DNA from 3 places in the Streptomyces sp. CA-142005 genome. Region 2 is predicted to be linked to each of the others. Evidence: predicted binding sites of a transcription regulator. Region 2 holds the regulator's gene; each other region holds the start of a gene.

Region 1 (4,366 bases), 1.1 Mb from region 2:
CTCCACCGGCAACCTCGCCGGTGCCGTCGGCGCCGCCGCGGCCCGCGCCGGCTTCCGCTCCTGCGTGTTCATCCCGCACGACCTGGAGCAGGGCAAGGTCGTCATGGCCGCGGTCTACGGCGGCGAGCTGGTCGGCATCGAGGGCAACTACGACGACGTGAACCGCTTCTGCTCCGAGCTGATCGGCGACCCGGCCGGCGAGGGCTGGGGCTTCGTCAACGTCAATCTGCGGCCGTACTACGCGGAGGGCTCCAAGACCCTCGCGTACGAGATCTGCGAGCAGCTCGGCTGGCGGCTGCCCGACCAGATCGTGGTCCCGATCGCCTCCGGCTCCCAGCTGACGAAGATCGACAAGGGTCTGCAGGAGCTGATCAAGCTCGGTCTGGTCGAGGACAAGCCGTACCGGATCTTCGGTGCGCAGGCCGAGGGCTGCTCGCCGGTGTCCACCGCCTTCAAGGCCGGGCACGACGTCGTACGGCCCCAGAAGCCGAACACCATCGCCAAGTCCCTCGCCATCGGCAACCCGGCCGACGGGCCGTACGTCCTGGACATCGCGCGCCGCACCGGCGGTGCCGTGGAGGACGTGACGGACGAGGAAGTCGTCGACGCCATCAAGCTGCTGGCCCGCACCGAGGGCATCTTCGCGGAGACGGCGGGCGGTGTGACCGTCGGCGTCACCCGCAAGCTGCTCAAGGACGGCGTCCTGGACCCGACCAAGACCACGGTGGTCCTCAACACCGGCGACGGCCTGAAGACGCTGGACGCGGTTGCCGGGACCGGCCTCACCGCCACCATCCGACCGACCCTGGACTCCTTCCGAGAGGCTGGCCTCGCATGAGCGTGACCGTTCGCATCCCCACCATCCTGCGCACCTACACCGGCGGTCAGGCCGAGGTCGCCGCCGAGGGCGCGACCCTCGCCGAGGTCATCGCCGACCTGGAGAAGAACCACACCGGCATCGCCGCGCGCGTCCTGGACGACCAGGGCAAGCTGCGCCGGTTCGTCAACGTCTACGTCAACGACGACGACGTCCGCTTCGAGCAGGGACTGGAGACGGCGACCCCGGACGGCGCCGGTGTGTCCATCATTCCGGCCGTCGCCGGCGGCTGATCGTTACCTTGGGTAACTTCGGTTACGCGCTGTTCATCGAATTGCCTCCTCCGTAAGAGAAGCGGAGGAGGCAATTCTGCGTGATTAAGCGCGGTAGAGTTGGGGAACGCGCCCTCGGACCACCGGTCGGGGGCCCTGTATTCATGCCGCACGCCCGACAAGAAGTAGCCAAAGTGCGTGGGTTATATGCGGCTTTTGTGGCGGTTTGCTGAGCCCGACTTGCCCTGAAGTCAGGCGAATTCTCCGCACATTCCGGACCGTTCCCGTCCAGAATTCTCGTCCGATTGACCTGTTGCAGACGGCAGTTGGACAGATACATTCAGCCGCGGTCGACGCGTTCCGGCGCACGCCCCCGACCGATGGGGGGTGAGGTCTGACCCGGGTCCGCGAAGTGTGGATCTGTGCAAGGGCCAGTAATAGGGGAGTTAGGCATGGCTCAGGGCACCGTCAAGTGGTTCAACGCGGAGAAGGGGTACGGCTTCATCGCGGTCGACGGTGGTGCGGATGTTTTCGTCCACTACAGCGCGATCCAGATGGACGGTTACCGCACCCTGGAAGAGGGGCAGCGGGTCGACTTCGAGATCTCGCAGGGCCAGAAGGGCCCGCAGGCGGACATGGTCCGGCTGGCGACCAGCTGAAGCACGCGTCGACTGTCAGCGACGTTCTTCGTTCATCTTCGAAGGGCTCGCACCTCGCTCGGGGTGCGAGCCCTTCGTCATGCCCGGGGTGGCCCGTGTTCGCGGGCGGCTGACGGGGGTGCCGTACCCCGTAGGCGCTTGCACTCGACCATGCCGAGTGCTAATCATTGGCGTTAGCACTCTGAAGGTGAGAGTGACAGTGAAGGACCGGGTCGGTGAGGCCCGCAGGCCGGGTGGGGCAAGGAACCACGAGGCCGGCGAGCCGTCCGTCGCGGGCGCGGGCGCGGTCCGAAGGAATCACCCCCAGTCCTGGAGGGACCACTTCACATGGCCAAGATCATCGCGTTCGACGAGGAGGCGCGGCGCGGCCTCGAGCGCGGCATGAACCAGCTCGCGGACGCCGTGAAGGTGACGCTCGGCCCCAAGGGCCGCAACGTCGTCCTCGAGAAGAAGTGGGGCGCCCCCACGATCACCAACGATGGTGTCTCCATCGCCAAGGAGATCGAGCTCGAGGACCCGTACGAGAAGATCGGCGCCGAGCTGGTCAAGGAAGTCGCCAAGAAGACGGACGACGTCGCCGGTGACGGTACGACCACCGCGACCGTGCTCGCCCAGGCCCTCGTCAAGGAAGGCCTGCGCAACGTCGCCGCGGGTGCCAACCCGATGGCCCTGAAGCGCGGTATCGAGAAGGCCGTCGAGGCCGTCTCCGCCGCCCTGCTGGAGCAGGCGAAGGACGTCGAGACCAAGGAGCAGATCGCCTCCACCGCGTCCATCTCCGCCGCCGACACCCAGATCGGCGAGCTGATCGCCGAGGCCATGGACAAGGTCGGCAAGGAAGGCGTCATCACCGTCGAGGAGAGCAACACCTTCGGTCTGGAGCTGGAGCTCACCGAGGGCATGCGCTTCGACAAGGGCTACATCTCCGCCTACTTCGCGACCGACATGGAGCGCATGGAGGCGTCGCTCGAGGACCCGTACATCCTCATCGCCAACTCCAAGATCAGCTCCGTCAAGGACCTGCTCCCGCTCCTGGAGAAGGTCATGCAGTCGGGCAAGCCGCTGCTGATCATCGCCGAGGACGTCGAGGGCGAGGCCCTGTCGACCCTGGTCGTCAACAAGATCCGCGGCACCTTCAAGTCCGTCGCCGTCAAGGCCCCGGGCTTCGGTGACCGCCGCAAGGCCATGCTCGGCGACATCGCCATCCTCACGGGCGGCGAGGTCATCTCCGAGGAGGTCGGCCTCAAGCTGGAGAACGCGACCCTGGACCTCCTGGGCCGCGCCCGCAAGGTCGTCATCACCAAGGACGAGACCACCATCGTCGACGGTGCCGGCTCCTCCGAGCAGGTCAACGGCCGCGTCAACCAGATCCGCGCCGAGATCGAGAACAGCGACTCGGACTACGACCGCGAGAAGCTGCAGGAGCGCCTGGCGAAGCTCGCCGGCGGTGTCGCGGTCATCAAGGCCGGCGCCGCCACCGAGGTGGAGCTCAAGGAGCGCAAGCACCGCATCGAGGACGCCGTCCGCAACGCCAAGGCGGCCGTCGAGGAGGGCATCGTCGCCGGTGGTGGCGTGGCCCTGCTGCAGGCCTCCCAGGTCTTCGAGAAGCTGGAGCTCGAGGGTGACGAGGCGACCGGCGCCAACGCCGTCCGCATCGCGCTCGAGGCCCCGCTGAAGCAGATCGCCGTCAACGCCGGCCTCGAGGGCGGTGTCGTGGTGGAGAAGGTGCGCAACCTGACCCCGGGCCACGGCCTGAACGCTGCGACCGGCGAGTACGTCGACCTGGTCGCCGAGGGCATCATCGACCCGGCGAAGGTGACCCGCTCTGCCCTGCAGAACGCCGCCTCCATCGCCGCGCTGTTCCTGACCACCGAGGCCGTCATCGCCGACAAGCCGGAGAAGGCCGCCGCGCCGGCCGGCGGCGGCATGCCGGGCGGTGACATGGACTTCTGATCCTCCCCGGATCACCTGTCCGTTCCGAGGGCGGCACTTCCAGCTTCCGGCTGGGGGTGCCGCCCTCGGGCGTGTACTCAGCTGTGGGGCCGCTTGAGGTGATCGACGAAAGCGGACCAGGCCGTGGGCCGGAACACGAGCTTCGGGCCGCGGGGGGTTTTGGAGTCGCGGACGGGGATGGCGGTGGGGAAGGAGTGGGTGACCTCCAGGCAGTTGTCGCCGCCTCCCCCGCTATAGCTCGACTTGTGCCAGATGGCCGCGCTCAGATCGTGGTCAGGGATGTTCCTCATGGGTGTAATCCTGCGCCAACGACTCGACCAGAGCTAGGGACTTCCCCGGCGAGAGTGCAGAGGCCACGAGGAGATCAAACGTGAACCTCAGTTGGGCGACGGTGGCCGGATCGTCCTCCAGCCGACCGGTGCCGACCCCTTCTGAGTAGACCAGCGGGGGCGCGTCCTCGAAGTCCATCAGCTTGAGGGCGCCCTTCATCGCCGTATGCGCTCCCGCGCTGAACGGCAGCACCTGCACGATGGCCCGGCTCCGGCGGGCCAGACCCGCGACGTGGTGCAAGGCTTGCGCCATCACCTCTCGGCCACCGGTCTCCCGGCGCAATGCGGCTTCGTCAAGTACGGCCCACAACATCGGCCTTGTTGGGTGGTCGAGCAGAC
Region 2 (4,366 bases):
TCTGGCTGCCCCGCATGATGCCGCCGGCGGCGACGACCGGGATGTCCACGGCCTCGCGGATCTGCGCGACGAGCGACAGCAGGCCGATGCCGGCTCCGTCGTTCTCGGGGAGGTCCCGGTGGGTGCCCTGGTGACCGCCGGCCTCCACGCCCTGCGCGATCACCGCGTCCGCGCCGGCCCGCTCGACGGCGCGGGCCTCCTCCGTGGTGGTGGCGGTGACCAGGGTGTAGGTGCCGACGCGGCGCAGGCTGTCGAAGACCTCCCGGCTCGGCACACCGAAGTGGAAGGAGACCACGGGCACCGGGTTGTCGAGGAGCACGGCGAGCTTGGCGTCGTAGCCGTCGTCCCGGCCGCTGTCCGGGTCGCCCAGCTCGGTCTCGTACCAGGCGGCCTCGCCGGCCAGCTGGTGGGCGTAGACCTCCACGGCGCCGGACTCGGCATACTCCTGCTGCGGCATGAACACGTTCACGCCGAAGGGGCGGGCGGTGAGGCTCCGCAGCTGCTTGATCTCCTGGTACATGCCGTCGGCGGTCTTGTATCCGGCGGCGAGAAACCCGAGACCACCGGCCTCGCAGACGGCGGCGGCGAGCTGCGGGACGGAGACACCGCCCGCCATGGGGGCCTGCACGATCGGGTGGGGGAAGAGATCGGTCAGCGCGGAGGACATGACCGCATGTTGTCACGTCCGTCGAACAAGTCCGAATCCGGGCGTCCGATGGCATAAACCATTGGCATACGGGGTGCGGGGGCACCCCGTCAGGCCTCCGTGAGCGGTGGCTCAGCGCCCGTTGAAGCATCCTTCAAACGCGCGCTCAGCGCCCGTTGAACGCATCCTTCAGACGCGAGAACAACCCCTGCTGACCCGGCTGACTGTGTCTGCCCGGGGGACAACCCCCGGACCCCCGGCCACGCCGCAGCGCACGTCAGCGCCCGTTGAACGCATCCTTCAGACGCGAGAACAACCCCTGCTGACCCGGCTGGAACTGTCCCTGCGGGCGCTCCTCGCCGCGCAGCTTGGCCAGCTCGCGCAGCAGGCGCTCCTGCTCGGGGTCCAGCTTGGTCGGGGTCTGCACCTCGACGTGCACGATCAGGTCACCCCGGCCGCCGCCGCGCAGATGCGTGACGCCGCGGTTGTGCAGCGGGATCGACTGGCCGGACTGGGTGCCGGGCCGGATGTCGACCTCCTCCATGCCGTCCAGCGTCTCCAGCGGCACCTTGGTGCCGAGCGCCGCCGCGGTCATCGGGATGGTGACCGTGCAGTGCAGGTCGTCGCCGCGCCGCTGGAAGGTCGGGTGCGGCAGCTCGTGGATCTCCACGTACAGGTCACCGGCCGGACCGCCGCCGGGACCGACCTCGCCCTCACCGGCGAGCTGGATCCGCGTGCCGTTGTCGACACCGGCCGGGATCTTCACGGTCAGGGTGCGGCGGGAGCGGACCCGGCCGTCGCCGGCGCACTCGGGGCACGGGGTCGGTACGACGGTCCCGAAGCCCTGGCACTGCGGGCAGGGACGCGAGGTCATGACCTGGCCGAGGAAGGACCGGGTGACCTGCGAGACCTCACCGCGGCCACGGCACATGTCACACGTCTGGGCGGTCGTACCGGGCGCCGCGCCCTCGCCGTTGCAGGTGTTGCAGACGACCGCGGTGTCGACCTGGATGTCCTTGGTGGTCCCGAAGGCCGCCTCGTCCAGCTCGACCTCGATGCGGATCATCGCGTCCTGGCCGCGCCGGGTGCGCGAGCGCGGGCCGCGCTGCGACGCCGTACCGAAGAACGCGTCCATGATGTCGGAGAAGTTGCCGAAGCCGCCGGCCCCGAAGCCGCCCGCGCCGGCGCCGCCCGCCTGCGAGAGCGGGTCGCCGCCGAGGTCGTAGACCTGCTTCTTCTGCGGGTCCGACAGCACCTCGTAAGCGGCGTTGATCTCCTTGAACCGCTCCTGGGTCTTCGGGTCCGGGTTGACGTCCGGGTGCAGCTCGCGCGCGAGCCGGCGGAACGCCTTCTTGATCTCATCCTGCGACGCGTCGCGGCGCACGCCGAGAACGGCGTAGTAGTCCGTGGCCACTTACGACTCCGCCAGGATCTGTCCGACGTACCGTGCCACTGCGCGTACCGCTCCCATCGTTCCCGGATAGTCCATGCGGGTCGGTCCGACCACGCCGAGCTTGGCAACCGCCTCGCCGCCCGAACCGTAGCCGACCGACACCACGGAGGTGGAGTTGAGTCCCTCGTGGGCGTTCTCGTGCCCGATACGCACCGTCACGCCCGGATCCTTCGCCTCGCCCAGAAGCTTGAGGAGCACGACCTGCTCCTCCAGAGCCTCCAGGACGGGCCGGATCGTGAGGGGAAAGTCATGCCCGAAGCGGGTGAGATTGGCGGTACCGCCGATCATCAGCCGCTCCTCGTTCTCCTCGACCAGCGTCTCCAGAAGAGTGGAGAGCACCGTCGAGACCGTACCGCGGTCCTCGGGATCGAAGGCCTCCGGCAGATCCTCGACCAGCGTCGGCACGTCCGAGAACCGGCGACCCGCGACCCTGCTGTTCAGCCGCGCCCGCAGATCGGCGAGGGAGGTCTCGCCGAAGGGCGCCGGGCAGTCGACCATCCGCTGCTCGACCCGGCCGGTGTCCGTGATCAGCACGAGCATCACGCGCGCGGGGGCGAGCGAGAGCAGTTCCACGTGCCGCACGGTGGACCGGGTCAGGGACGGGTACTGCACGACGGCGACCTGCCGGGTGAGCTGCGCGAGCAGCCGGACCGTGCGCGCCACGACGTCGTCGAGGTCGACGGCGCCCTCCAGGAAGTTCTGGATGGCGCGCCGCTCGGGCCCGGTCATCGGCTTGACGCCCGCCAGCTTGTCCACGAACAGCCGATAGCCCTTGTCCGTGGGGATCCGCCCGGCGCTGGTGTGCGGCTGGGCGATGTACCCCTCGTCCTCCAGGGCCGCCATGTCGTTACGGACCGTCGCCGGGGACACGCCGAGGTTGTGCCGCTCGGTCAGGGCCTTCGACCCGACCGGCTCCTCGGTGCCGACGTAGTCCTGGACGATGGCGCGCAGCACCTGAAGCCTGCGTTCACTCAGCATTCGCGCGCACCTCCAGCATGTCGTCCCTCGGTCCCGGTCGGCCCTGCGGTTCGTCCGCCTGGCACTCTTCGCATGGGAGTGCCAGCGTTCCCGGGCCCAGTGTACGGCTGTCGGGTACACCCGGGGCAAGGTCGGTGCGGTCCCGGCGGCTCGTGCGGCTAGCGTCTCGGTATGACGGTGACTTGGGAAGAGCTGGGGTGGGAACGACTGGCCCCGGGGGTCGGGCGGTGCCGGCTGCCCGGCTGGGACTGCACGGTCGGGCTGGTCCTCGGGGAGGGTACGGCGCTGATGGTGGACGCCGGCTCGAGCCTGGCCGAGGGCGCGCGGCTGCGGACACAGGCCGAGGAACTGGCCGGGGGCCGTGTGACCCATCTCGCGCTGACCCACCCCCACTTCGACCATGTCTTCGGGGCGGCGGCCTTCGCGGGGGCGCAGTTGTACGGGGCGGTGGGCGTCGACGCGGTGCTGGCCCGCGAACGCGACGAGCTGCGCATGGACGCCGTGAGAAACGGACTCGCGGTGGCGGACGCGGACGAGGCTGTGGACGCGCTGGTGCCGCCCGGCCATCCGGTCTCCGGCGAGTGGACGCTGGACCTCGGGGGCGGCCGGCAGGTTCTGCTGGCGAACGTGGGTCCGGGGCATACCGCGCATGATCTGGCGGTGCTGGTTCCAGGAGATCCCGAGGTGGTGTTCTGCGGCGACCTGGTCGAGGAGTCCGGCGAGCCCCAGGCGGGCCCGGACGCTGTCCCGTCCCGCTGGCCGGACGCCCTGGACCGGCTGCTGTCTCTGGGGGGCGAGGACGCGCTGTACGTTCCCGGTCACGGAGCGGTGGTGGACGCGGGGTTCGTGCGACGGCAGCGCGACGAGCTGGCGGCCCGTTTCGGCGTGTCGTGAGCGCGGCCGTACGGCTTCTCCTATCGTCACTCGAATGCGCCCACCCGTCTCCCGCCACCGCCCTTCCAACGAGGGCCCTTCGGGCCCGCGCCCTCGTTTGTACTCCGCCGACCTGACCCCGCCGTGGAAGAAGCCGAAGCCCGTGCCGGAGGTACCGGCGGAGCCGGGCCTGGTGGTGGAGGAGCCCGGCACCGGGTTCTGCGGGGCGGTGATCCGCTGCGAGGCGGGCACGGTGACCCTGGAGGACCGCTTCGGCAGGCACCGGGTGTTCCCGCTGGAGCCGAGGGGCTTCCTGCTGGAGGGGCGCGTGGTGACGCTGGTGAGGCCTTCCGGTGGTCCGGTACGGCCCAGCCGCACGGCCTCCGGCTCGGTCGCCGTCCCCGGCGCCCGCGCCC
Region 3 (4,366 bases), 2.2 Mb from region 2:
CCGGGACCAGGGCTCTGGCCTGGAAAGATCCGACATTATGCGAGCGGTCGTACAAAACGATAAAAATCGGGCCTGGGGTGGACGTCTGGTCCTCGGTTGCGGAGCCGCCGCGCTGGCGTGCTCCGCCGTGCTGTCCGGCTGTGCCGGGACCGAGACGACCCGCACCCCCTCCAGCCAGGCCGGCCCCGATGCGACCCGCTCCCCGTCCCGCCACCCCGGCCCCGCACAGGCCCCGGGCCCCCAGGCCGCCGAACACGCCCGCCTGGCCGCCGCGGCCAGGCGCTGGGGACTGGCGCAGGTCCCGCTGGCACCGCCCCCGCCGCCCGAGCGGAAACCGGAGATCACCGCGCGCGCCGGCTTCGAGGTGAGCCACCAGCGGGACTGGGACCTGCCGCCGGTCTTCACCACGATCCCCACCCGGCAGAAGATCGTCTTCCTCACCATCGACGACGGCTCGGAGAAGGACCCGGGGTTCCTGCGGATGATGGAGGACCTGAAGATCCCCTACACCGCGTTCCTCAGCAACTACCTGGTCAAGGACGACTACGGCTACTTCCGGACGATGCAGTCCTACGGCCACACCCTCGACAACCACACCCTGCACCACCCCTCCCTGCCGGGCCTGTCCTACGAGGAGCAGAAGACCGAGATCTGCGCGATGCAGGACATCATGGAGAAGCAGTTCGGCAAGCGCCCGACGGTCTTCCGCCCTCCTTACGGCAACTACGACCAGGACACCCTGCGCGCCGCCAGGTCCTGCGGCATCACGTACGCGCCGATCTGGAACGAGGAGGTCTACGTCGACCACTGGGAGTACCGCGAGGACGATCAGAAGATGCGCCGCGGCGACATCGTCCTCACCCACTTCCGCGGCCGCTCCGACTGGAACGGCACGATGGTCGACGCCATGCGCCGCTTCCTGGACAAGGTCACGCGCGAGGGCTACGCCGTCGCCCGCCTGGAGGACTACCTGTGAGGGCTGGGGCGGGGTACCGGAGAGCGCGGTCCGGGCGGTGCCGCCCGGGCCGGTACTCCGTCGCGCTCCTCGCCTCGGCCCTCCTTCTCACCGGCTGCGCCCAGTCCGTCGACCCCATCGAACGCCTCGGCAGGAAGGCCGCCGAGGGGGTCCACCCGCACGGACCCGGTTCCGAGCAGGCCTACCGCCGCTGGGGCCTGACCGAGCCCCTCGCCCGCCCGCCCCTGCACCCCGCCGACTCCCTCGCCCTCTCCCCGCACGCCGGCGGCCGCGGCCTGCCCCGCATCGTGGACCACGTCCCCACCCGCGACCGGGTCGTCTTCCTCACCTACGACGACGGCGCCGAGCAGGACCCCCGCTTCGTCGACATGGTCCGCGACCTCCGGCTGCCGGTCAGCATGTTCCTCACCGACAGCATCGCGGGCCCCGGCTACGGCCACTTCGCCCGCCTGCACCGGCTCGGCGCGGGCATCCAGAACCACACCCTCGACCACCGCGCGCTCGCCGGGCTGCCGTACGCCGGGCAGCGCGCCGAGATCTGCGGCCAGCAGGACCGGCTCCGCTCCCGGCTGGGCGCCCACCCCCGCCTCTTCCGCCCGCCGTACGCCTCGTTCGACACCACCACCCTGCGCGCGGCGGCCCGCTGCGGCATCTCCACGGTCGTCCTCTGGCGCGCCGCGATGACCCCGACCGACCTCGTCTACACCCACGGCGAACACCACCTCCGCCCCGGCGACATCATCCTGGTCGGCCCGGACGAGACGACGGGCCCGAGCCTGCGGGAGCGCACGGTGCGGGTGCTGCGGTGGGTGCAGCAGCGGGGGCTGACGGTGGGGCGGCTGGAGGACTACCTGCGGTGAACGCGGCCCGTCCGGGGGTGCCCCCTCTGGGGAGCTTGCGGACGAGGGCCGTAAGGCCCGGGCGACACCGGCCCACCGGTGACCCGGCGCGCGCATTCGGCCGACGCGCCGCACGGCATTGGCACTCCGCTTGACCGAGTGCTAATCGCGGTCATAGTCTCGGCTCTGGCACTCACCCCTGGAGAGTGCCAACAAAGCGACGGGCAGGTCCGGCACCCGCGACGACGGATCCACCTGGTCGCCACCTCAGACAGTTAACCCCGTGAGATCTCCGAAGGGGGAGGTCGGATCGTGACGACCGCCAGCTCCAAGGTTGCCATCAAGCCGCTCGAGGACCGCATCGTGGTCCAGCCGCTGGACGCCGAGCAGACCACGGCCTCTGGCCTGGTCATCCCGGACACCGCGAAGGAGAAGCCCCAGGAGGGCGCCGTCCTCGCCGTGGGCCCGGGCCGGTTCGAGAACGGCGAGCGCCTTCCGCTCGACGTCAAGGTCGGCGACGTCGTCCTCTACAGCAAGTACGGCGGCACCGAGGTGAAGTACAACGGCGAGGAGTACCTCGTCCTCTCGGCTCGCGACGTGCTCGCGATCATCGAGAAGTAATCACCTCGAGCATTCTTTTGCTCCTGAGCTGCGCCCCTGGCCCCCGCGACCGATAACGAAGCCGGGCGCCCGGGGCGCAGTTGTCTTACCACCCACATCCCGAGAGGGCTCCCGCTGTCATGGCGAAGATCCTGAAGTTCGACGAGGACGCCCGTCGCGCCCTCGAGCGCGGCGTCAACAAGCTGGCCGACACGGTGAAGGTGACGATCGGCCCCAAGGGCCGCAACGTCGTCATCGACAAGAAGTTCGGTGCCCCCACCATCACCAACGACGGTGTCACGATCGCCCGCGAGGTCGAGATCGAGGACCCGTACGAGAACCTCGGCGCGCAGCTGGTGAAGGAGGTGGCGACCAAGACCAACGACATCGCTGGTGACGGCACCACCACCGCCACCGTGCTGGCCCAGGCGCTGGTGCGCGAGGGCCTGAAGAACGTGGCCGCCGGCGCCTCCCCGGCCGCCCTGAAGAAGGGCATCGACGCGGCCGTCGCCGCCGTCTCCGAGGAGCTCTTGGCTTCGGCCCGCCCGATCGACGAGAAGTCCGACATCGCCGCCGTGGCCGCGCTGTCCGCCCAGGACCAGCAGGTCGGCGAGCTCATCGCCGAGGCGATGGACAAGGTCGGCAAGGACGGCGTCATCACCGTCGAGGAGTCCAACACCTTCGGTCTGGAGCTGGACTTCACCGAGGGCATGGCCTTCGACAAGGGCTACCTGTCGCCGTACTTCGTGACGGACCAGGAGCGCATGGAGGCCGTCCTCGACGACCCGTACATCCTCATCAACCAGGGCAAGATCAGCTCCATCCAGGACCTGCTGCCGCTGCTGGAGAAGGTCATCCAGGCCGGCGCCTCCAAGCCGCTGCTGATCATCGCCGAGGACGTCGAGGGCGAGGCCCTGTCGACCCTGGTCGTCAACAAGATCCGCGGCACCTTCAACGCCGTCGCGGTGAAGGCCCCCGGCTTCGGCGACCGCCGCAAGGCGATGCTGCAGGACATGGCGATCCTCACCGGCGCCACCGTCATCTCCGAGGAGGTCGGCCTCAAGCTCGACCAGGCCGGCCTGGACGTGCTGGGCTCCGCCCGCCGCGTGACGGTCACCAAGGACGACACCACGATCGTCGACGGCGCCGGCAAGTCCGAGGACGTCCACGGCCGCGTCGCCCAGATCAAGGCCGAGATCGAGAACACCGACTCCGACTGGGACCGCGAGAAGCTCCAGGAGCGCCTCGCGAAGCTGGCCGGCGGCGTGTGCGTGATCAAGGTCGGCGCCGCCACCGAGGTGGAGCTGAAGGAGAAGAAGCACCGTCTGGAGGACGCCATCTCCGCGACCCGCGCCGCGGTCGAGGAGGGCATCGTCTCCGGTGGTGGCTCCGCCCTGGTCCACGCCTCCAAGGTCCTCGAGGGCAACCTCGACAAGACCGGCGACGAGGCCACCGGTGTCGCGGTCGTCCGCAACGCCGTGGTCGAGCCGCTGCGCTGGATCGGCGAGAACGCCGGCCAGGAGGGCTACGTCATCGTCTCCAAGGTCAAGGACCTGGAGAAGGGGCAGGGCTACAACGCCGCCACCGGCGAGTACGGCGACCTGATCAAGGCCGGCGTCATCGACCCGGTCAAGGTCACCCGCTCCGCCCTGGAGAACGCCGCCTCCATCGCCTCCCTGCTGCTCACGACCGAGACCCTGGTCGTCGAGAAGAAGGAAGAGGAAGAGCCGGCCGCCGCGGGCCACGGCCACGGCCACGCCCACTGAGCCCGACACGCTCGCACGAAGGCCCGGTTCCCCGCGGGGGAGCCGGGCCTTCGCCCTGTGCGGGACACCGCCCCGCTACTGCTCCAACTCGTCGAGCGCGCCCAGCTGTTGCATCAGCCCCAACTGGTCGTGCTGCCACCACATCTCGGCGATCTTGCCGTCGTCCGTGAGGCGGAACAGCGTCA

The links. Region 2 encodes HrcA, which represses chaperone genes, less so after heat shock. Its sites were predicted from a motif close to TTNGCACTCNGNNNNNCNGAGTGCNAA; they were not measured.
Region 1: a site for HrcA is predicted at 1,886-1,912, ahead of groL (chaperonin GroEL). Genes of this name have one in related genera too.
Region 3: a site for HrcA is predicted at 1,955-1,981, ahead of groES (co-chaperone GroES). Genes of this name have one in related genera too.

Annotation. Positions count from the first base shown of each region.
Region 1 is NZ_CP192078.1:4,797,645-4,802,010, reverse strand. It holds gene thrC (threonine synthase) at 1-838, shown strand, start outside; gene ACQPXS_RS22490 (MoaD/ThiS family protein) at 835-1,110, shown strand; gene ACQPXS_RS22485 (cold-shock protein) at 1,542-1,748, shown strand; gene groL (chaperonin GroEL) at 2,076-3,698, shown strand; gene ACQPXS_RS22475 (DUF397 domain-containing protein) at 3,776-3,988, opposite strand; gene ACQPXS_RS22470 (helix-turn-helix domain-containing protein) at 3,972-4,366, opposite strand, start outside.
Region 2 is NZ_CP192078.1:3,713,667-3,718,032, forward strand. It holds gene ACQPXS_RS17560 (nitronate monooxygenase) at 1-667, opposite strand, end outside; gene dnaJ (molecular chaperone DnaJ) at 924-2,060, opposite strand; gene hrcA (heat-inducible transcriptional repressor HrcA) at 2,061-3,077, opposite strand; gene ACQPXS_RS17575 (MBL fold metallo-hydrolase) at 3,249-3,971, shown strand; gene ACQPXS_RS17580 (DUF3097 domain-containing protein) at 4,006-4,366, shown strand, end outside.
Region 3 is NZ_CP192078.1:5,936,878-5,941,243, forward strand. It holds gene ACQPXS_RS27920 (polysaccharide deacetylase family protein) at 38-976, shown strand; gene ACQPXS_RS27925 (polysaccharide deacetylase family protein) at 973-1,836, shown strand; gene groES (co-chaperone GroES) at 2,128-2,436, shown strand; gene groL (chaperonin GroEL) at 2,556-4,181, shown strand; gene ACQPXS_RS27940 (ester cyclase) at 4,257-4,366, opposite strand, start outside.